Regions from separate parts of the Ensifer sp. Root127 genome, predicted to be linked through region 3. Evidence: riboswitches for the same ligand, from Rfam matches in the RefSeq annotation. Region 3 holds a riboswitch; each other region holds the start of a gene.
What was found. Region 3 has a riboswitch for cobalamin ahead of ASD03_RS27630 (CbtB-domain containing protein). Riboswitches for the same ligand answer to the same signal wherever they lie in the genome.
Positions count from the first base shown of each region.

Region 1: another riboswitch for cobalamin. It lies ahead of cobU (bifunctional adenosylcobinamide kinase/adenosylcobinamide-phosphate guanylyltransferase); the one in region 3 lies ahead of ASD03_RS27630 (CbtB-domain containing protein).
Region 2: another riboswitch for cobalamin. It lies ahead of metE (5-methyltetrahydropteroyltriglutamate--homocysteine S-methyltransferase); the one in region 3 lies ahead of ASD03_RS27630 (CbtB-domain containing protein).

Region 1 covers NZ_LMDX01000012.1:196,712-204,182, reverse strand. Annotated here, with positions in the region: gene cobN (cobaltochelatase subunit CobN) at 1-2,870, opposite strand, end outside; gene cobW (cobalamin biosynthesis protein CobW) at 2,942-4,006, opposite strand; gene cobU (bifunctional adenosylcobinamide kinase/adenosylcobinamide-phosphate guanylyltransferase) at 4,010-4,534, opposite strand; cobalamin riboswitch at 4,672-5,078, opposite strand; gene ASD03_RS15560 (adenylate/guanylate cyclase domain-containing protein) at 5,388-7,471, shown strand, end outside.
Region 2 covers NZ_LMDX01000054.1:392,828-400,298, forward strand. Annotated here, with positions in the region: gene ASD03_RS36950 (PotD/PotF family extracellular solute-binding protein) at 1-778, shown strand, start outside; partial or broken gene ASD03_RS36955 (ABC transporter permease) at 952-1,782, shown strand; gene ASD03_RS36960 (ABC transporter permease) at 1,784-2,605, shown strand; gene ASD03_RS36965 (aspartate/glutamate racemase family protein) at 2,611-3,348, shown strand; gene ASD03_RS36970 (LysR substrate-binding domain-containing protein) at 3,306-4,250, opposite strand; gene ASD03_RS36975 (hypothetical protein) at 4,381-4,674, shown strand; cobalamin riboswitch at 4,713-4,933, shown strand; gene metE (5-methyltetrahydropteroyltriglutamate--homocysteine S-methyltransferase) at 5,031-7,385, shown strand; gene ASD03_RS36985 (hotdog domain-containing protein) at 7,382-7,471, shown strand, end outside.
Region 3 covers NZ_LMDX01000034.1:17,221-24,691, forward strand. Annotated here, with positions in the region: gene ASD03_RS27605 (GntR family transcriptional regulator) at 1-464, opposite strand, end outside; gene ASD03_RS27610 (DUF1194 domain-containing protein) at 670-1,464, opposite strand; gene ASD03_RS27615 (glucoamylase family protein) at 1,625-2,935, shown strand; gene ASD03_RS27620 ((2Fe-2S)-binding protein) at 2,932-3,795, shown strand; gene ASD03_RS27625 (CbtA family protein) at 3,871-4,665, opposite strand; gene ASD03_RS27630 (CbtB-domain containing protein) at 4,863-5,039, opposite strand; cobalamin riboswitch at 5,082-5,351, opposite strand; gene ASD03_RS27635 (TetR/AcrR family transcriptional regulator) at 5,350-6,042, opposite strand; gene ASD03_RS27640 (NAD(P)H-binding protein) at 6,146-6,976, shown strand; gene ASD03_RS27645 (anthrone oxygenase family protein) at 6,973-7,452, shown strand.

The DNA.
Region 1 (7,471 bases), on a different contig from region 3:
CGCAGCGTCACGTCGACGCGCGGGCGGCCAAGCATCGCCAGAGGCACGATTTCATAGCCCATCACCCGGCGCGAGACCATGTCCCAGGTGGGCTTGGTGCCGATCAGCGCCAGGGCCTGGGCGATGTCGTCACCGCCGGTGCGCATGTTCGCCGTGCCCCAGGCCGTCAGGCCGAATGAGGACGGCCATTCGCCGTGATCCTGCAGATAGCGGCGGATCAGCAGTTCGGCGGATTTCTTGCCAAGTTCAAAGGCCGCCGGCGTCGGCACCGAGCGGCTGTCGACGGAGTAGAAATTGCGGCCGGTCGGCAGCACGTCGGGACGGCCGCGGGTCGGCGCGCCGGAAGGCCCCGGCGCCACGAAGCGGCCATCAAGGCCGGTGAGAAAGCCGGCCATCTCGGCAGCGCCGGAGTTGATGATCGATGGCTTCAGTCGCGCCTCGATCTCGCCAAGCACGGTGCGGGTGGCAGGCCAGTCCTCGGGCGCGAGCGTCTCGCCAGAAACGAACGCCGCCGCCAGCAGCTCGATGCGCTCGACAGTATCGCCGGCCGTCCGCCACGGTGCATCGGAAATGGAGGAAAGCATGTCCGGCCGTGCGCCTTCCCAGGGATCGGACATCACGCAATCGAGCGGATCGAAGCCGAGCCCGGCATCCGCGGCCATCGCCCGCTGCAGGCTCTGGTCGGCGCCTTCGCCAAGGCTGCGCGGCACCCGCGCCAGCGCCACGGTCAGGTCGGTCAGCAACCGCCCCTCCGGTGCAACGCCAAAAATGTGCAGGCCATCGCGGATCTGCATTTCCTTGAGGTCGCAGAGATAGGCGTCGAGCTTCTCCAGCGCCTTGTCGTCGCTGTCGCCCTTGTCGATACCGGCATCGTGGTCGAGGCCGATGTCACGCACGAGGTCGAGGATCTGCCGGCTGAGCAGCCTGAGCCGGCGCGGATCGCCGCCGGCCGCGTCGTAATATTCGTCGACCAGCGCTTCGAGATCCTTCAGCGGCCCATAGGATTCCGCCCTCGTCAGCGGCGGCGTCAAATGGTCGATGATGACGGCGCTGGTGCGGCGCTTGGCTTGCGTGCCCTCGCCGGGATCGTTGACGATGAAGGGGTAGACATGCGGTAGCGGCCCAAAGATCGCCTCGGGATAACAGGTCTCCGACAGCGCTAAGGCCTTGCCGGGCAGCCATTCCAGATTGCCGTGCTTGCCCATATGCACAATGGCCTGCGCGCCGAACTGGTTGCGCAGGAAAGCGTAGAAGGCGAGATATCCGTGCGGCGGCACCAGATCCGGCGAATGGTAGCTTTCCTTCGGATCGATGTTGTAGCCGCGCGCCGGCTGGATGCCGACGACAATCTCGCCGAAGCGGGCAAGCGGCAGCGCGAAGGCGCCATCGAGGAAGAACGGGTCGGTTTCCGGCGCACCCCAGCGGTCGCTGACCTCATCCTGAATCTGTTTCGGAAGCGAATCGAAGAACGTATTGTAATCGCTGAACGAAAGAACTTCGCGGATCTCGCGATCGCGGCTCGCCGCGTTGGTCGGCCCAGCCATCAGGTAGCCGATCAGTGCATCGCCATCCTCAGGCACGCCGGCGACGGGATAACCTTCGCTCGCCATGGCGCGCAGCACTTCAACCGTGCCCGCCGGCGTATCGAGCCCGACGCCATTGCCGAGTCGGCCATCGCGATTGGGGTAATTGGCCATGATGATGGCGATCCGCCGTTCGGCCGGACGGGCGCGGCGCAGTTTTGCCCAATTGACCGCAAGCCTGGCGGCAAAGCGGACCCGGTCGGAAAGCGGTTCGTGCCCGACGATGTTGGCTTCGACCTTGGGATCGTAGATCGAGGCCGCCTTGAAGGAGACGGCGCGCGCCAGAATGCGGCCATCGACCTCCGGCAAGGCAACGTTCATGGCGAGATCGCGCGCCATCAGCCCCTGCGGCGAGGCCTGCCATTGCGCGCGCGACGATCCGGAGAAGATCACCTGCAGCACCGGCGCGCCGGTTGATTCCAACACGGTCGGCTGCCTGTCGGCACCGGGCGAGGAAACGGCAAAGCCGGTGGCGTTCATCACCACGTCGGGTGCCGCCTCGGAAAAAATCGATTGCAGCGTGCCGACCGAAACGGCATCCTTGAGGCTGGAGACAAACAGCGGCAACACGCGCATGCCTTCGGCGGCAAGCGCCTCGATCAGCGCTTCGACCGGCCGGGTCTCGCCGCTCTGGACCAGGGCGCGATAAAAGCAGATCCCGACTGTCGGGGGTTCGAATCCCTCCCCCGCGACCATCCGCTCTTGGACACGTGCCTTCCATTCGCTGACGCCGATGACGCCCGCGCCCGGCCACCAGATGCCGGCCTTGAGCAGCGGTTTTGCCGGCTGCGGCTTTTCCGCGTCTGAGATCAACGCCTCGGCGTAGTCGAGGAACAGGCCGGCATTGTCAGCGCCGCCCTCGGTGAAATAGGCCCAGAGGCGCTGGCGGTCGTCGGCCTCAACGGTCGAAAACGGCTCGAGGCCGGGATCGGGCTTGTCGTCGCCGGGCAGCACCGCGATCTGGAAGCGGTGGGTGACGGCGGCGGCATGCAATGCTTCCAGCACATAACGGAAATAGCTGGCGCCACCGAGCGGCCTGACCACGATGAGTTTTGCATGCCTTGCCGTGCGCTCGACATAGGTGTCGACCGACATCGGGTGCATCAGGTTCATCAGGCTGGCGATGCGCAGGCTCAGCTCCCCGTCGCGCCGGCCATGGGCCGCCGCGATCGACGAAAGCTCGGTGTCGGCGGCCGACAGGAAAAGCACGTCGGCCGGCGTTTGCCCCAGGTCGATCGCCTCGTTGCCGTCGGCGATCGTTCCTTTCTGGGCGAGAAGCAGATGCATGTTTCTGTCCGTTCGAGCAATTCCAGGAAAAGCGTGAAATGGCTTTCCTGGAATTGCGTTGCTTCAAGGAGTTAGGCGAGTGCGGTGATGGCGGCGCGCACCGCAGCTTCGTCCATGTCGTGCAGGCCGATGACGACGAGGCGCGTACCGCGCTTCTCGCCAGCCGCCCAGGCACGGTCGTAATACTGGTCGATGCGGGCGCCAACGGCCTGGATCAGCAGGCGCATCGGCTTGCCGGGCACGTCGGCAAAGCCCTTGAGGCGCAGCACGTCATGCTCTGATATCACGCCCTTGAGGCGATCGATGAAACCTGCCGGATCGGCAATCGCGCCGAGCTCGACGACGAAGCTGTCGAACTCGTCATGAGAGTGCTCCTCGCCGGCCTCATGTTCCATCTCGTGGTGAGACTTGCGGTTGGCGATATCGCTTTCCGTGCCGACGCCGAGGCCGAGCAGGATGGCAGCGGCAACTTCGCCGTTCTTCGCCTCGATCATTGTTGGCTTGCGGTTAGTGCGCGAAGCGACCTCGTCGCGCACGGCCTTGAGGCCGGAGGCGTCGATCAGATCGGTCTTGTTGAGCACGATCAGGTCGGCGGCGGTCAACTGGTCCTCGAACAGTTCCTCGATCGGGCTTTCGTGGTCGAGATTGTCGTCCTCGACACGCAACGCATCGACCTTGTCATGGTCGTCGGCAAAACGGCCGGCGGCAACGGCGGCACTGTCGACCACGGTGACGACGCCATCGACGGTGACTTCGCTGCGGATATCAGGCCAGTTGAAGGCGGCGATCAGCGGCTGCGGCAAAGCGAGGCCCGAGGTTTCAATGATGATATGGTCAGGACGATTTTCGCGCTCGAGCAGCTTGGTCATGGTCGGGATGAAATCATCGGCAACCGTGCAGCAGATGCAGCCATTGGTAAGCTCAATGATATCGTCTTCCGAGCAGGCTTCTGCGCCGCAGCCCTTCAGCACGTCGCCGTCGACGCCGAGATCGCCGAACTCGTTGATGATGAGCGCAATGCGCTTGCCATCGGCGTTCTGCAGCAGATTGCGGATCATCGTCGTCTTGCCGGCACCGAGGAAGCCGGTGATGACGGTCGCCGGGATCTTGCCCTGGTTGGCTCTGGCAGTGGTCATGGATCAACCCTTCATTTTCAGCGGCAATCCGGCCGCGACAAAGTAAACTTCCGCGGATTTCTCCGCAACGATCTGGTGAAGCCGGCCGGCATGGTCGCGGAAATCGCGGACCATGCGGTTCTCGGGCACGATGCCGAGGCCGACTTCGTTGGAAACAAGGATGAGGCGCGCCCGCGCCTCCGGCAGGAAAGCGGCAAGGGCCGCGAACTCTGCCGCCATGTCGCGCCCTTCCATCATCAGGTTGGTGACCCACAGCGTCAGGCAGTCGACGAGCACCACGCAGTTCTCGTCATCGATGCGCGTCAGCAGCGAAACGAGGTCGAGCGGCTCTTCATGCGTCGTCCAGCCTTCGCCGCGCCTTGCCCGGTGATGGTCGATGCGCTCGCGCATCTCGTCGTCCCAGGCACGGCCGGTCGCGACATAGTGCATGCCGAGCCCGGAGGCTTCGACGAGCCTTTCGGAAAAGCTGGATTTGCCGGAACGGGCACCGCCGAGGACCAGAACCGGCCCGGCATGGGAAATGCTCATGTGCGTTGCAGCCTCACGCGCTTGGTCGCGAATTCGAGCGGCAACAGGATTTCACCGCGCCGACGGCGCGTTCGGGAAACGATCGATGAGCCAAGACAACCTCCGTGATGGCGTGGGAAGCGGGCTTCCCTTCGGGCGGAATGCCCCTGTCGGACGGCAGGTCTCCTGGCTCACGGCGTCACGAGCCCACCACATCGCGCCCCGCGTGATCACGCGAAGACCGATGCTTGGGCCCGAACGGCCCGCCTCACCTTCCCGGCGTTTTCTGGTTTCGTGAAAGGCGGACGATTCGTAGAAGAAGAGGCGTCCAACCCGGCTGATCACGAAGCCACGCCAGTGGCTTTTCCGGCTGAATTCCAAACCGCCTTCGATTGCCCCATGCAATCGAAAGGAAGCCGGCTATCAGCCCGATGGCGAACCCTGACCGTTCTACAGTCGCGGGGTCGGCTGCGATAAGGATGCCCGATTTGGGTCCATCCGTCACATTCCCAATTATTCCCCCGCATCGCCACGATCCGGGGAAACCATCCAACGTCAGATGATTAGGAAGCGGGCGCCGCAAAGTCAATCGACGCGTGCGACACGCCACCCGTCGAGATGCGGCGCGCGACAATTTGCCGGCAGCAGGCCGCAAAGGCCACTCCTGCATGTTTTTATCCTTAGATGGTATTCGACCTAAGGATAAAAACATGCAGCAATTCAAAGTGTTACAGCGACCTTTGCGCGTCCAGTAAGACGCGCGGCGCTGTAGTCGACGTCGGAGCGGACGCTCCACGGCAACTGAACTTTATTTTAGCAACGTCAGATATTGCGATAGAGTAGCCGAAAGTCGTTTCGATTATCCGGAAGGCAGATGGAACGCAGGCTCACCGCCGTGATGATTGCCGACGTTTCCGGCTATGGACTGCTCACCCAAGCCGACGAAGAGGGTACGTGTGCCCGCTTTCAGGCCGATCTGCACGGCCTGTTCGAACAAAGGATTGCCGCACATCGCGGGCGGTTGATCAAGACCATGGGCGACGGGTTATTGGTCGAGTTCCAGAGTGTCGTCGAGGCGGTCCGTTGTGCGGTGGAGGTTCAGCGCGCGAAATCCGAAAGCCGCGGCTCCGATCAGGGTCGACTGGAATTCCGCATCGGCATCAATCTTGGCGACGTCATCGTTGAAGGCGACGACATTCACGGCGATGGAGTGATCATTGCCGAGCGCCTGCAGAGCCTCGCCGAACCGGGTGGGATCATCATCTCCGGCACCGCCTACGACCAGGTCGAGAAGCACCTCGATGTCGGCTTCGTCTTTCTCGGCGAACAACGCCTGAAGCATATCGAAAAGCCGGTGCGGACTTACCGGCTGGGGCTGAACGAAGCCCGCCCCGGCAGCGTAAAGGTCGCTGGGCGCCACGCGAAGCGCTGGGCGGCACTCGTTACGTCTGCTGTCGTGCTCGGCGCTGCTGCCGGCGTGGCCTGGTGGCGGCCCTGGGAGTCGCCTGTGGAAACGGTCCAGATACAACCACCGAACCTGACCGCGCCGGACAAGCCGTCGATCGCGGTGCTTCCGTTTGCCAACGTGAGCGACGATCCCAGGCAGGAGTATTTCGCCGATGGCATGACCGATGGCCTTGTCACCGAGCTGGCTCAGGTATCCGGCTTGTTCGTTATCGCGCGTAACTCGACCTTCACCTACAAGGGCAGGGCGGTGACACCCAGGCAGGTGTCCAAGGAACTCGGTGTCCGATACGTCCTCGAAGGCAGTGTGCAGCGTGCCGGAGAACAGCTACGGATCAATGCTCAGCTCATAGATTCTCTCAGCGGCGGCCACGTTTGGGCCGGCAAGTTCGACGGTTCACTTTCCGATGTCTTTGCGCTGCAGGACGAAGTGATGCGCGGCATTGCCGACGCGCTTGCGCTTCGGTTGAATCCTGACGAGCAGATGGCCTTCGGACGCAAGGAAACGACGGTCCCGGCGGCCTTCGATGCGTTCCTGCGCGGCTGGGAGCATCACCGGCGCACGACCCCCGAAGATTTTGCAAAGGCAGTGCCTTTTTTCGAGCAGGCGATTGCGCTCGATCCTGCCTATGGACGAGCCTATGCCGCCGCCGCCATGGTCTACGCGCGCGTCTACCTGTGGCGTTGGCATTATCGGCTTGATATCTCGCGGATCGAAGCTAGAGCCAAGGCGCTACAATTTCTAAGGACCGCGCAGAAACACAAAACAGCGCTCGCCTATCAGGCGGCCGCTCTCCTGTCCGAAGCGGCCTGGCAGCATGCCGATGCGCTCGCCGAACTCAAGGAAGCGATCGCGCTCGAACCCGGCGATTCCTGGAGCTACGCGCTGACGGCCTTCGTGCTGACCTCCGCCGGCCGCCCAGCGGAGGCCCTGCCCTATATCCGTACGGCCATGCGCCTCGATCCGCACTCTCCGTCCTTCTTCATTTACGTTCTTGGACTGACGCAGTTCAGCCTGGAGGATTTCGAGGCGTCGGTGGCTGCGGTGAAGCGCAGCATCGAACTCAATCCTCAGGATGACGGTTCTTTCCTTCTTCTCGCCTCCGCTTACGCGCACCTCGGCCGGAACACGGAAGCGCAGGCAGCGATCACTCGTTTCAACGCGCTTCGCCTCGCACGCGGTGGCACTGCCGCCACCATCTCGACCAGCCCGCCCATGGATCTGGCAAAGCTGGCGGATAGCGAGCTCTTCTACCGGGGACTGCGCCTGGCCGGCGTGCCTGAGACCTTGATGAACGCCGACTTCGTAGGCAGGAACAGACTGGAAGCCGACGAAGCCCGCTCACTATTCCTGGGGCATCGGCTGCATGGACGCATGCTGGACTCGGGCGAGGAACATGAGGCTGTCATTTCAACCGGGGGCGTGGCCACTCTGACAGGAGGCTGGGCTTCCATCGGCGCTGGTCGCATGACCGATGTCGAGGTCAAGTTTGA
Region 2 (7,471 bases), on a different contig from region 3:
CATTCCGACGATCTACAATGCCGATACCCTCGGCATCCGCCCGGATCTCGTCGGCCGCGACATCACGAGCTGGGCCGACATCATGGATCCGGCCTTCAAGGGCAAGGCCGCGATCCTCAACATCCCGTCAATCGGCATCATGGATGCCGCCATGATCATGGAAGCCTTGGGCAACGTCAAATATGCCGACAAGGGCAACATGACGACGGATGAGATCGACCAGACGATCGACTTCCTCATTAAGGCCAAGCAGGACGGTCAGTTCCGCGCTTTCTGGAAATCCTTCGACGAGAGCGTCAACCTGATGGCCTCCGGTGAAGTGGTGATCCAGTCCATGTGGTCACCGGCCGTCGCCGCCGTCCGCTCGAAGGGGATCGCGTGCAAATACCAGCCGCTCAAGGAAGGCTATCGCGCCTGGGGTGGCGGCCTCGGCCTTGCCGCCCATCTCCAGGGCGCCCAGCTCGACGCGGCCTATGAATACATCAACTGGTACCTGTCGGGCTGGGTCGGCGCCTATCTCAACCGTCAGGGCTACTATTCGGCCGCCATGGACACGGCCAAGGGCTTCATGTCCGAGGACGAGTGGGGTTACTGGGTCGAGGGCAAGCCGGCAAAGGGCGATATCCTCTCGCCGGAGGGCAAGGTCATGGAGAAGGCCGGTGCCGTGCGCGATGGCGGCTCCTTCGAAGACCGCATGGGCAAGGTCGCCTGCTGGAACTCGGTCATGGATGAGGATCGCTACATGATCAAGCGCTGGAACGAGTTCATCGCGGCTTGAGGCAGACGAAACGCCCTCGCTGCGGCGCGCCCTCGAATGGGGCCGCCCGCAGCGAGCGGAACCTGACGAGCAACGCGAGAGGATGAACAATGGCGGTAGTGGCAATTTCGCAGCCATCGGAGGCCTTGGCCGGTAGACCCAGCAGTGTCCGTGCTTGGCTGCAAAGGCTGGGCGCCTATCTGCAGGCGCTGCCGCTCATCCTCATTCTCGGGTTCTTCTTCGTGCTGCCGATCCTGACGATTCTTGTCGTCAGCTTCTGGGACTACGACTTTGCCGGGCTTTATCCGGACTTCCTGACCATGAACTATGTCGACACGCTCGGTTCGTGGGTGACGTGGAAGACCTATCTCAACACGTTGAAATTCACCGCCCTCGTCTGGTGCCTCACACTCTTGATCGGCTTTTGGGTCGCCTATTTCCTCGCATTCCACGTGCGCACGACGACCATGCAGATGGTGCTCTTCCTCATCTGCACCGTGCCGTTTCTAACCTCCAACATCATCCGCATGATCTCCTGGATCCCGGTGCTTGGACGCAATGGCCTCGTCAATTCGACGCTGATCGACCTCGGCATCATTCCGCAACCGATCGAGTGGCTGCTCTATTCCGATTTTGCTGTCGTGCTTGCCATGGTTCACCTCAATACGCTCTTCATGGTGACGCCGATCTTCAACACGCTGATGCGCATTGACCGTTCGCTGATCGAAGCGGCGCGCGACTGCGGCGCCAGCGGCCGGCAAGTGCTCTGGAACGTCATCCTGCCACTCGCCAAGCCCGGCATCGCCATCGGCTCGATCTTCGTCGTCACCCTCGTCATGGCCGACTTCTCGACGGTTCAAGTTATGTCGGGCGGACAGAGCGCTTCGGTCGCGCTGATGATGAAGAACCAGATGTCACTGCTGCAATATCCGGCTGCGGCCGCCAATGCGGTAGTGCTGCTGATCGTCGTGCTCCTGATGGTCGCCGCGATCCTTCGGGTCGTTGATATCCGAAAGGAACTCTGAGATGAACCATGAGCGGCGCACCCTTGAATTCTACCTGCTCGCGGGCTTCTTCGCCCTGTTCGTGCTGTTTCTCTACGGGCCGTTGTCGGCGGTGCTGATCCTGTCCTTTCAGGGGCCGAATGGCGGTCTCACATTTCCGTTGAACGGACTTTCGCTGCACTGGTTCTACAATCTCTTCGAGAAACAGGCGGTCGGCGACTTCGGCGCGTCCTTCCGCCGCTCATTCACGCTGGGACTGATGGTGATGGTGGTCAACGTCGTCGTGGCGCTCCTCGCCGGCCTTGCCTTTCGCCACCGCTTCAAGGGGGCGACGGCCCTCTTCTACCTGACCGTTGCCAGCCTGGTCGTGCCCTCGATCATCATCTCGCTCGGGATCGGTGTCGTCTTCCAGCAGTTTGGCCTGAAGCCCGCCTGGTATTCCTCCGGCTTCGGCGCACATCTTACCTGGACCCTACCCTTTGGCGTCTTGATCATGTTTGCCGTCTTCAACCGCTTTTCGCCGGCCTATGAAGAGGCGGCCCGCGATCTCGGCGCCACCCCGTGGCAGACGTTTCGGCATGTGGTGCTGCCGATGATAGCGCCGAGCCTGATCGGGGTCGGCCTCTTCGGCTTCACCCTTTCCTACGACGAGTTCGCCCGTACACTGATGACCTCGGGCAGCTACAACACCCTGCCATTGGAAATCTACGGAATGACCACCAATGTGACGACGCCGGTGCTTTACGCGCTGGGCACGGTCACGACGCTCTTCTCCTTCACCACCATCCTCGTCGCGCTTGCCGTCATTCTGACGCTTCGTCGGCGGCAGGTAAAAATGAGCTAGGTTCGATGCGCATTCTGATCGTCAATCCGAACACCACCCTATCCATGACCGAGAAGGCGGCGGCCGCAGCCCGCGCCGTCGCGGGCCCGAACACGGAGATCATCGCGAGGACGTCCAAGTCCGGACCGGCTTCGATCGAAGGCCACTATGATGGCGCGATCGCGCTTCCGGGCGTGCTCACCGAAATCCGGGACGGCGAAGCGGCAGGCGCCGACGCCGCCGTCATCGCATGCTTCGACGATACTGGTCTGGAAGCAGCCCGCGCGCTTGCCCGCATCCCCGTGGTCGGGCTTTGCGAATCCGCTGTGGCGACGGCCGCCATGCTTGCTCAGCGTTTCACCGTCGTGACCACACTCGAGCGGTCGCGTGTGCTTATCGAGAACCTGGTCATACGCTATGGGATGAGTGCCCGGACGAAGGTTCGCGCTGCGGACATCCCGGTGCTGCAGCTTGAGGACAAGGCTTCGCCCGCGTTGGCGAAGCTGCGATGCGAAATCGAGCTGGCGCTCGTTGAGGACGGCGCCGAGGCGATCGTGCTTGGCTGCGCCGGGATGGCCGATCTTGCGCGCGCACTTCAAGCCGAATACGGCGTTCCGGTCATTGATGGCGTATCGGCAGCCGTCAAGCAGGCCGAGGCGTTGGTGTCGCAAGGACTGACGACCAGCAAGCGCGGCTCCTATGCTCCGCCGCTCAGCAAATCCTATTCAGGTCTTATGAGCGCGCTCGCACCGATCTCGGCTTGAGACCGTACCGAGGGAAGCTCTCCGGCCACGGCGGCCAGCTGCGCGTTCGATGTGGCGGCTTCGGTAATGATCCACTCGCGAAACACCTGGATCTTGTTCTGCCGCCGGTGGCTTTGCGGATAGACCAGCCAATAGGCACGGCCATCCCTGACCACATGGTTGAACGGCCGGACGAGTTTTCCGCTGCGAAGCTCCTCAATCACAAAGGTGGAGACGACCATGGCAATGCCATGATCGAGCAATGTGGTGGCCACATCCATTGCCTGGACGTCGAAGATCAGCTCAGTGCCATTGCTGGCCGGCGGTTCCACGCCCGCTTCGGTCATCCAGCGCCGCCACCAGCTGGCGTTGCCGAAGCGCCTCACCATGAGAACGTCGGCCGGAACCTTCAGCTGATGTTTTTCCAGGAACGTCGGCGTACAGACGGGCATGTATTCGATCGGGAAAAGAGGAAACACTTCATTGCCCGACCAGTCGCCGTTGCCGCTGCGCACCACGAGATCAATCGCATCGCGCTTGAAGTCGATCAGCTCCGTGGACATGTGCACGCGAATGCTGATGTTTGGATGGGCTGTCTGAAACGAGGCGAGCCTGGAACCAAGCCAACTTGAGACGACGGTTGGCAGTACCGAGATGTGCAGGTGATGCTCGGTCTTGTCGGCAATCTCGGAGAACGCCGTACCCAGTAGATCGAGCGCCTCGGTCACCTTCGGCGCAAGCTGCCGTCCGGCAGCCGTCAAGCGCACTTCCCGCGGCAGACGGACAAACAGCGGCGTGCCGGTGCGGTCCTCCAGCAGTCGGATTTGATAGCTGACAGCGGCTTGCGTCATGCCGAGCTCCTGCGCCGCGCGGGTGAAACTCAAGTGCCTGGCTGCGGCCTCGAACGCGCGCACCGCACTCATGGGGGGAATCTTGCTCATGAAGTGAGATAAGCATTCTTTATGGCAGCATGCGAGAAATCGCTTTGCGCGAAACCACCAAAATCCTCAATTTTCTCGCGAACACATCACCACAGAACTGAAGGGGTTAGCAATGCTTAGCGCACTGCGATCGATCATCCTCCACGTCTGGACTTCGGCCAAGAGAGCTGCCGACGCCACGACGACCATCGATACATTCAGCGAGTTCCAACTGAGGGACATCGGCCTGACGCGAGACAATGACAGCATCCGGGCGCGCGCGGGCGATGTTGCTGATCCGTGGCAGCACGTAGCGGGCTCTGATCCGGGCGGTGCCCTTTCGCCGCAGACGCCAAATGATGAAGTCGCGTCGCCGCCCTCGCGACAAGCTTTCGACCTCGGCCGAATGGAGAAAATAAAGACATAAACATTTCTTTATACGATTGACGCCGTCGACTTTGCGGGGCATTGTCGAACAATCGTGGTTCTGCGGCTCGTCTGACGACAGGCCGGAGCTAAGAGGGAATTCGGTGCGGCGCTGCAAGGCGCTCATGCCGGAGCTGCCCCCGCAACTGTAAGCGGCGAGCGGTCGTCCAATGATGTCACTGAGGGAGACGCCTCGGGAAGACGGGACGGTTCGTGTTGACCCGCAAGCCAGGAGACCTGCCGCGATAGATAACGTCCACGGGCGGGGTGTCCGATGTGTCGCCTTGACGAGCGAGCCAGTCTCGGTCGTGGATGCGTCGCATTCAAAGCCTTGCCCACAACCTTCGGGGTAAGGAAATGACAATCAAGACAGCCAATCTCGGCTTTCCACGTATCGGCAGCTACCGTGAACTGAAGTTCGCGCTGGAGCGTTATTGGGCCGGCAAGATCGAGAGACAGGACCTGCTCGACGTCGCCGCCAGGCTGCGGGCCGAAAACTGGGCCGCGCAAAAGGCACGTGGGATCCAGATCATTCCATCGAACGACTTCTCGCTTTACGACCAGGTTCTCGACACATCAGTGCTGGTTGGTGCGGTGCCACCGGCCTATGGCTGGAAGGGCGGCCCGGTCGACCTCGACGCCTATTTCGCCATGGCGCGCGGTTCGACGACTGCCGCCTGCGCGTCCGGTTGCACGCATGGCGGGCCCGACGGGGGCAACCAGGCGCTGGAGATGACCAAGTGGTTCGACACGAACTACCACTACATGGTTCCGGAATTCGCGGAGGATCAGCGCTTCGAGCTGACGAGCAATGCGCCGCTTGACGCCTTCCTCGAAGCCAAGGCGCTCGGGCATGTCACCCGCCCTGTCGTCCTCGGCCCCGTCACCTTCCTGAAACTGGGCAAGGCGCTTGCCGGCGGATTCGACACCATCAATCTGATCGAGCGGCTGCTGCCTGTTTATACGAAGCTTCTCACCGAGCTTGGGGAAGCCGGCGTCGAATGGGTGCAGATCGACGAGCCATGCCTGGTGCTCGATCTCACTGAGCGGGAACGCCAGGCGCTGGCGCTGACCTACCAGACGTTCGCCTCGGAACTTCCGCAGTTGAAAATCATGCTCGCGACCTATTTCGGCGCGGTCAGTGACAACATGCCGACAGCCCTTTCGCTGCCGGTTGCCGGGCTGCATGTCGACCTCGTGCGGGCGCCGCAACAGCTCGACTTGCTACTTCAGACGGTACCGGCACAGCTTGTGCTGTCGCTCGGCGTCGTCGATGGCCGCAATGTGTGGCGTACCGATCTTGCCGGCCTCTTCCGCCGGCTGCAGCCGTTGATCGAGGCGCATGGCCGCGATCGTATCGAGCTTGCACCATCGTGCTCGCTGCTGCATGTGCCAATCGACCTCGATCTCGAACGAGCGCTCGATCCGGAGCTCGTCTCCTGGCTTGCCTTCGCCCTGCAGAAGCTGGACGAACTCAGCCTGCTTGCCCGCGCATTCGAGCCGGGCCTGGCCAATCCCGAGCAGGTCTTTGCAAAATCGATTGCTGCGGTCGAGGCACGGCTGACCTCGCTCAAGGTCCACGATCCACTCGTTGCCGGACGCTTGAAGAACCTGACGGCAGCAGACAGCCGCCGTCAATCGAGTTTTGCAACGCGCCGGCGGCGGCAGGAAGACAGGCTGGCACTGCCGCTCTTCCCGACGACGACGATCGGCTCCTTCCCGCAGACGTCAGAGGTGCGCCAGGCACGATCGCTGCATGCCAAGGGCGAGCTCAGCTATGTCGACTACCTCGCCTACCTGCGCCAGGAGACGGAGAAGGCCGTGCGCTGGCAGGAGGAAATCGGCATCGAGGTGCTGGTGCACGGCGAATTCGAGCGCAACGACATGGTGCAGTATTTCGGCGAGCAGCTCTCCGGCTATGGGTTCACTCAGAGCGGTTGGGTGCAGAGCTACGGCTCGCGCTACGTACGCCCGCCGATCATCTTCGGCGATGTCTCGCGCCCGAACCCGATGACGGTCGATTGGGCAACCTATGCGCAGTCGCTGACGGACAAGCCGATGAAGGGCATGCTCACCGGCCCGGTGACGATGCTGCAATGGTCGTTCGTGCGCGACGACCTGCCCCGGTCGATCGTATGCCGGCAGATCGCACTGGCGCTGCGCGACGAAGTCACCGACCTGGAAACGGCCGGTATCGCCGTGATCCAGATCGACGAACCGGCGCTGCGCGAGGGACTGCCACTGAGACAGGCCGATCGAAAGGCCTATCTCGACTGGGCGGTCGAGTGCTTCCGCATCAGCGCCTCCGGCGTCGGTGACGAAACCCAGATCCACACCCACATGTGCTACTCGGAGTTCAACGACATCATGGCGGCGATTGCGGCAATGGATGCCGATGTCATCTCCATCGAAACCTCGCGCTCGAAGATGGAGCTGCTCGGCGCCTTTATCGATCAGGCCTATCCGAACGAGATCGGCCCCGGCGTCTACGACATCCACTCGCCGCGGGTACCCACTGTCAACGAGATGGTGCATCTGATCGAACAGGCGACCGACGGTCTGACGCCGGCGCAGATCTGGGTCAATCCGGATTGTGGGCTGAAAACAAGGCGGTGGGAGGAAGTTCGCCCGGCGCTCGTCAACATGGTCGCGGCGGCGCAAACGCTGCGCCAATCCTTCACTGCCGGCCGGCAAGAGGCCGCAAACGCATGACGGACGATAGCAATATCGAGAAGGCGCCGGGGGAAACCCCGGCGCCCGCCACCTTGATCGACATCGTCTTTCCCGGCGACACCAAT
Region 3 (7,471 bases):
CCGCTGAGATCGGCGAGCGCCAGGTGGAAATCACCCGAGGCCTTGATCTCGGCGCGGCGCGCCGACCGGCCGCGCTGTGCGGTCAGTTGATGTTCGGCGGCAAGCAGGCGGCGCAGCTCATCGATATCAGCCGCGCCAATGCGCGGCGCGGCGGCGCGCACGAGGCCCGGCTCGATCAGTCGGCGGGTCGCAAAAATCTGGCGGGCTTCATCCGGCGAGGGATGGGCGACGAAGGCGCCGCGGTTCTTCTCGACAGTGACCAGCCCCTCATAGGCGAGCGACTGCAGCGCGGCGCGCACCAGCGTACGGCTGACGTTGAACAGATCGCCGACATCGCTTTCGGACAGCTTGGTTCCGGGCGCAAGCCGTCGTTCGACGATCGCATCGCGCAGCTTGTCGCGAATCTGTCGGGTGCTGGTGTCGGTGGACGCGTCGGCCGCCGCAGGATGGGTGGTCAGGGACATGAAGGAAATCGATCCACGATTGAACGCGGCATCTTATCGACGCGCGCGCCCTACAGCGCCGCGCGTCTTGTTAGACGCGCAAATGTCGCTGTAGCACTTTGAATGGCTGCCTGTTTTTATCCTTAAATCGAATAGGATTTAAGGAAACATGCAGTAAGGAAACGACAATCTGGCATGGCAAAGCGTCGTTGCCAATGTGGGCCGACTACTTGTCAAGTTCGGGATAGACGCGGTCGATGAAGCCTGGCCGGAGCTTCTCGCCGATCAGGCAGTCGGGCGCGGGCAAGGCATCGACGAGGCGCACACGCGGCGGTGGCGGCAGGCCGCTGACCTCCAGGATCAGCTTCTGGCGGATGGCGATGGCGAAATCTTCCGGCTCATGCACCGGCAGCACGAAGGAGCCCGGGCCGCCGACGACGCACTCGGCATAATACTGGTCGAGCGGCCCGGTCGAGACGGACGGTCTAATCAGGATCGCCAGGCCATTGATGATGATGCCGCGGGCAATGGCGATGTCGCGGGCGGGAATGACCGGTGGGCCGATATTGTTGGGTCCGTCGCCAGACACGTCGATGATGCGGCGCATGCCGGCAAAGGCGTTGGAGTCGATCAGCGCTGTGCCGTAAGTGAGCGCGTTGGAGATCGAGGTGCCGCGGCGGGTGCCGACGGGGCGGGCCTCGATCAGCGCGGCAAAGGCGTCCGCTTCGGCGGCGTTGGAGATCACCTGCCAGGCAACGACGGAGGATTCGTTGACGGTGCCGGCCCATTCGAAATAGCCAAGGGCGATCCGGCCATAGCGACCGCTCGTTACCGCATTGAGGAAGTCGGAATGGCGCAGCGCCTGCACGTAGCCGGCGCGCTGGACGCGGGCTTCGTCCAGATCCATCGAGCCGGACATGTCGACGGCCAGCACCAGTTCGACATCGACGTCGGTGTGCGCGGCGGTCGATTGGGTCGGGCCACCAGTCAGGGAAAGGATCAACGCCAGCATGGTTAACATCGCTTCAACCCGTCATTGCGAGCCGCGTCATCTCAGGAAATGTAGCACAGGATTGGCTTATCGCGACTGTTTGGGGTTGGCTGACCTTCAATAAAAGGTGATATCGACAGGGTTTACTGCCGATCGATACCGTGCCGACGGGCCTGCATGAGCTGAGGATATGCTTCAACAGACACGGAATACGGAGCGTTTTCAGGTCGATAGGCTGCAGTCCGCCGCTTTCGACTATTTCCTGCGCTATAGCGATGCCGGCACCGGGCTTGTCGCCGATACGTCGCTTCCCGACGCGCCCTCAAGCATCGCTGCCACCGGTTTCGGGCTTTCCTGCTACCCTGTTGGCGTCGAGCGCGGCTGGATCGGGCGCGGCGAAGCGGCCGGCCGGGTGCTGATGACCCTGCGGTTTCTGGCGCAAAGCCGGCAGGGGAGCGATGCGCTCGCCACCGGTTATCGCGGCTTCTACTATCACTTTCTCCACATGAAGACCGGCGAGCGGGTGTGGCAGTGCGAGCTTTCCACCATCGATACCGCGCTGCTGATTGCCGGCGTTTTGACCGCAGGCGCCTATTTCTCCGGCGACAGTGCGGGGGAGCGGGAAATCCGCGCGCTTGCGGATAAGCTCTATGCCCGGGTGGATTGGCGCTGGGCGCTCGGCCGTGGCGAGATACTGACGATGGGCTGGCGACCGCCCGGGCGGTTTCTTAAGTATCGATGGCAGGGCTACAGCGAGGCACTGCTGCTCTACGTGCTCGCGCTCGGCGCGCCGCACCATGCAATCGGCCCGGAGCACTACCGCGAATTCACGGCCGCCTATGCGTGGACCACGGTCGACGGTGCGCCGCATCTGCAGGCCGCGCCTTTGTTCGTCCATCTCTTTCCGCAAGCCTGGTTGGACCTTCGCGGCATTGGCGATGCGCCGATGCGTGACGAGGCGACTGATTATTTCGACAATACCTGCCGGGCGATCGCGCTGCAGCGAGCCCATGCCGAGCGCAATCCCGGCGATTTCGCCGGTTACGGCGGGGATATGTGGGGCCTCAGCGCCTGCGGTGGACCGGCGGGGCGGCAGCGGCTTGTCGATGGGCGTTGGCAGCGGATGCTCGGCTATGCGGCGCGCGGCGCGCCCGGTGGTCCTGACGATGGCACGCTGGCACCTTGGGCACCGGTTGCCTGTCTGCCTTTCGCTGCCGATGCGTCGCAGTCGGCACTCGCCGAGCTCGAGAACTGTTACCCGGACATTCTGTGCGAGAGCCGGTTTCCCGGCGGGTTCAATCCGAGCCTGCCCGGTGTGGGCCCGGAGGGTTGGGTCGACGACCGCGTGGTCGGGCTTGACCAGGGGCTTGTCGTGATGATGATCGAGAATGCCAGAAACGGTTTCGTCTGGGAGCTGACGCGCAGCATTCCGGCCATACGGCGCGGATTGCAGCGGGCGGATTTTCGCGGCGGCTGGCTTGAGACCAGGGAGACGGCATGAGCTTGGGCCACGAGCGGCAGGACGAGCGCCCGGCGGAGGACGAGGCGGACGCGGCGTTGCGCCAGAGCGCCCTTGGCGTTCTCGCGCACCTGCAGTCGTCTTTCCCCGAAGTGGGCTTTTCGCTCGGGGCCGCCGGCGACGTATTTCTTCCCGAGGCGCGGTTCTGGGTGGAGGAGGGCGTCGGGCTTGAAGACAGCCTTGCCTATCAGGATCGCTTTGCCGAGGGCATGGACGACAAGATCCGCGCCGCCCATCTGATTGCCTTTTACAGCAACCAGCTCACGCTCGCGCTTGGCGGCCTCTATCTCGGTGGGGGCATCGTGGCAGCCGTTCGCGGCCTTCGCTTCGAAGAATTTTCGCGGGCCTATGGCGAACGGCTTGTCGCGGCCAAGCGGTTTCATTTCAGCCTTGCCTTGCCCGCAGCCGGGGATCATGCCCCGGCGACTGCGGACGTCTTCGGCGAAACCTTCGCTGCGCATCTGGCGCCGATCGTCGTCATGTTGAAGCGTCGCACCGGCCTGTCCTCGGGCGCGCAATGGCGGCTTGCGGCGGATTCGCTTGCCGGTGGGTTCCTGGAGATCGGCCGCGTCCTCGGCGACGAGGAGACCGCGATGGCGAGGGCGCTGGCGATCGTCAAGCGCGCGGGTACGTCGCTATTTTCCGACAAGCTCCGTTACGAGGACATCGTGATCGAGATCGGCGGCAATCATGCGCTGTCGCGCACCTATCGCCTGCGCGGCGGCTGCTGTCTCTATTATCGAACGGAAGGTGGCAGCTTCTGCGACAGTTGCGTGATGCTGGCGCCGGACGACCGCCGCGCGCGGTTGCAGGCGCATCTGCTGGCATTGCAGGCGCGCTGAGACATCTCGACGACAAAGCCCCTGATATCGGCGATATCAGGGGCTCCGGGTTGATGGCGAAATCTGGCCGGTCTGTTACGCCTTGGCGAAACGATCGTTGATGAAGCCCGACACGACGCCGAGAACAATCCAGAACGCGAGCGTGGTGGCAAGGGCTGCCACGGCGAATTCAGCGCCGAGCACGGCCGGCACATTGCTGGAGATGTCCGACGGTTGCGGCGCGCCATAGACATGCGGTGCCGCGATCAGCACGAGGCCGATGATCTTGGCGGCGATCTCTTGCCGCAAGACCAGCAGATAGAGACCGGCGGCAGACAACAGCACGGTTGCACCCCACCAGACCTGGCGGTCGCCGAGTTCCGCGGCCGGGAAGCCCGGCAGTTCCGGCGGCAGACCGATTGCCGGCAGCATGTGCACGGCAAGCCAGCCGCAGGCGCCCCAGAGCGCGCCGTTCCTGAGCGTGATCGGGTAGCCGATGACGAGGCTGACGCCGGCGAGCAGCAGCGCGAAGCCGGAGCCGGTCACCAGATTGGCGATCAGCGTGCCGGAAAAGCGGCTCATGCCGAACATGATGCCGCCTTCCTCGTGTTCGCCCTCATGGGCGTAGGCAGGCGTGATCGGCGACAGGGCGTCAAGCAAAGCGCCAATCGGCGAAACCGCCTTCAGCGACGAATGCTGGTCGTGGTTTGCTGCGGCCGGATCGGCCGTTCCCGGCTGAACGGCTGGTTGTTCGCCGGCGGCCGGTGCCTCGCCTTCGAATTCTTCCGCGTGCAGGATCAGCGGTACGACGCGCAGTTCCTGGGCGCCGGTCATGAAGACACCGGCAATCAATCCAGCCACGATCGCGGCCAGAAGCGTTCTGACAATCATTTTCGATATCCCTCGATATCGGCGCGCCATGCATCTGGCAGGCAGCGCCGTGTCCCACTGGCAAATATGCGAACGGCTCCGTCCGGCAGATCTTCAATCTGCATCAGACGCGAGCAAACGCGTCCGGCTGTCTGCCGGAAGCGTTTTTGTCCGCAGCTATGTCGATGCGGAACGCAAGTCGCGTCCCGGAACATCGCTTAGTGGCAGGGGAAGCCATAGGAGTGGCGGGTGTCGTGCGCGGTATCGTGCAGCACGGCCGAGTTCGCCAGGCCTGCGCCGAAGACGAGGAAGCCGCCGATGAGGAGCGCGATGATACCTGCGGTCAGACGATCGCTGAGGGAGAGCGGAATGCTCGAAACTGTAGATGTAGCCATGACAACCTCCGTGATGGCGTCGGGATCTTTCCCGGTTTGGGCCCTATGCCCGCATCGACTGGCAGGTTTCCTGGCTCAGGACGTCGGGTGAGATCACCCTGGATTTGCCTCGCCTTCCCAGAGCAAGGGCCGCCCTCTCGCGGTCTTGTCTCCAGTGGCTTCTTCCGGATCGCTCCGGAACGGCGCATTCACGTCGCTCTACAGTCGCGGGGTCGGCCGTGATTTGAATGCCCAGCATGGGTCCATCCGTCACGTTCCCGTTTACTCCCGAAACGCGTTCGCGTTGCGGGAACCAATCGATCCACGATGATTAGGATCGCACCCCGGAGATGTCAATTAGACTTGCGCCGCCGCCCGGTCCATCCGCGACAAAATCACGAAGGATCATGCGTTTATAGGCTTCGACGATCTGGTCGCCCTCTGCTCTGGTGACGGAGACCGCAAGCCGCATCGTGCAATCGCCGAGATGCATGATCAAAAAGGCGGCGCTGTCGATCGTTTCGCGCGGCGTGTCGGGCGCAAACCGAGCCCAGACGTCGGCCAGAAGCTGGCCGCCGGCACGGCTTTGCAAAAGGTCGATCTCGCGCAGCGCCTTGTCGGCCTGCATCGCTGACCAGATGTCGCGCATCACAGGCTCGGCCAGGAACATATCGTAATAGATGTCGAACAGCATGGAGAAGGCGTCACGCAGTTCCGAGATCGACGTCACCGTGGCAAGCTCGGCCCCGATGCATTCATTGCAGACCGCATTGTAGCGCTCGGCCAGCGTGCGCACGATCGCCGCCTTGTCGGGGAAGTACTGGTAGAGGGAGCCGATCGAGATTCCAGCCTTTTCAGCGACTTCGCTCATGCGCATGGCGTCGCTGCCCTTCTCCTGGATGATCGCCGTGGCGCAGGAAAGGATGTGCTCGACGCGCTCGCGGCTGCGCTTCTGGCTGGGCGTGCGGCGCAGCGCCGGCTCGTCGTCAGCGGGGATTGTGGAAGGGCTTGCATCGGGAATCATGAGTAATGCTCACATTTTGACTTGACTCCTAAAATACGAGGATTTATCACATTTGCAAATGTGAGAGATGCTCATGTTTTGCAATCAACCTCAGGAGGAAGCGATGACTGACAAACTCACACTGGTTCTGGGCGGTACGGGCAAGACGGGGCGGCGGGTGGCGGCCCGCCTTGAGGAGCGGGGTATCGCGGTGCGCATCGGCGCCCGTTCGGCATCGCCTTCCTTCGACTGGACGGATGAGGCGACCTGGGCGCCCGTGCTTGAAAATGTCGAGCGCATCTATATCAGCTACCAGCCGGATCTGGCGGTGCCGGGCGCCGTCGAAACCATCCGCAAATTCTCGAGGCTTGCCGTTCGCTCGGGCATCAAGCGGCTGGTGCTTCTGTCGGGGCGCGGCGAGGACGAGGCGGAAGCGGCCGAGCGCGAACTGCAGGCCTCCGGCGCCGACTGGACGATCATCCGGGCAAGCTGGTTCTTCGAGAATTTCAGCGAGGATTTTTTGACCGATTCCGTTCGCAGCGGATCGGTGTTCCTGCCGCCGGATGAGATCACCGAACCCTTCATCAGCACCGACGACATCGCCGACGTGGCAGTTGCAGCCCTTCTGGACGAGGGGCATGTCGGCAAGGTCTATGAGCTGACAGGCCCGCGGCTGATGACCTTTGCCCAGGCCGTGGCCGAGATCGCGACGGCTGCCAACCGCCGGATCGGCTATCAGTCCGTGCCGGTTGCCGACTTCACGGTGCAGTTGCGGGCCGACGGATTGCCTGATGACTATGTCGAACTCATCCGCTATCTCTTCACGTCGGTGCTCGACGGGCGCAATTCGCAAGTGACGTCCGATGTCGAGCGCGTGCTTGGGCGCAAACCGCGCGACTTCGCCGACTATGCCCGGGAGACCGCTGCAACTGGTGTCTGGAGTATCGCCGCATGATCCCGCTGATCCCCGCTCTGGCGTTTGCCGCCGCAATCGGCTCCGGCCTGATGGCCGGGCTGTTCTTCATCTTCTCGGTCTGCATCATGCAGGCTTTGTCGCGGCTGCCGGCGGAGCAGGGGATCGCGGCGATGAACGCCATCAACGTGGTGATCCAGAATCCGCTGTTCCTCAGTACCTTCATGGGCACGGCGCTTCTGGGGCTCGCGCTGGTCGTCGCGGCCTTCATCTGGGGCGGTAACGGCAGCCTGCTGCTGGCGGCCGGCGGCATCGCCTACGTCGCCGGCGTGCTGATCGTCACCATTATCTTCAACGTGCCGATGAACGATGCGCTGGCGGCTGCCACGTCTGGGCAGGCTGCCACCGAAATCTGGCAGCAGCACTACCTGACCGACTGGGTCTGGTGGAACCATGTGCGCACGATTTCCTCGATCGGCGCTCTGGCGCTGTTCATTCTGGGTTTTGCGCGCAGCTGAAGAGAACGACCGACGCGAC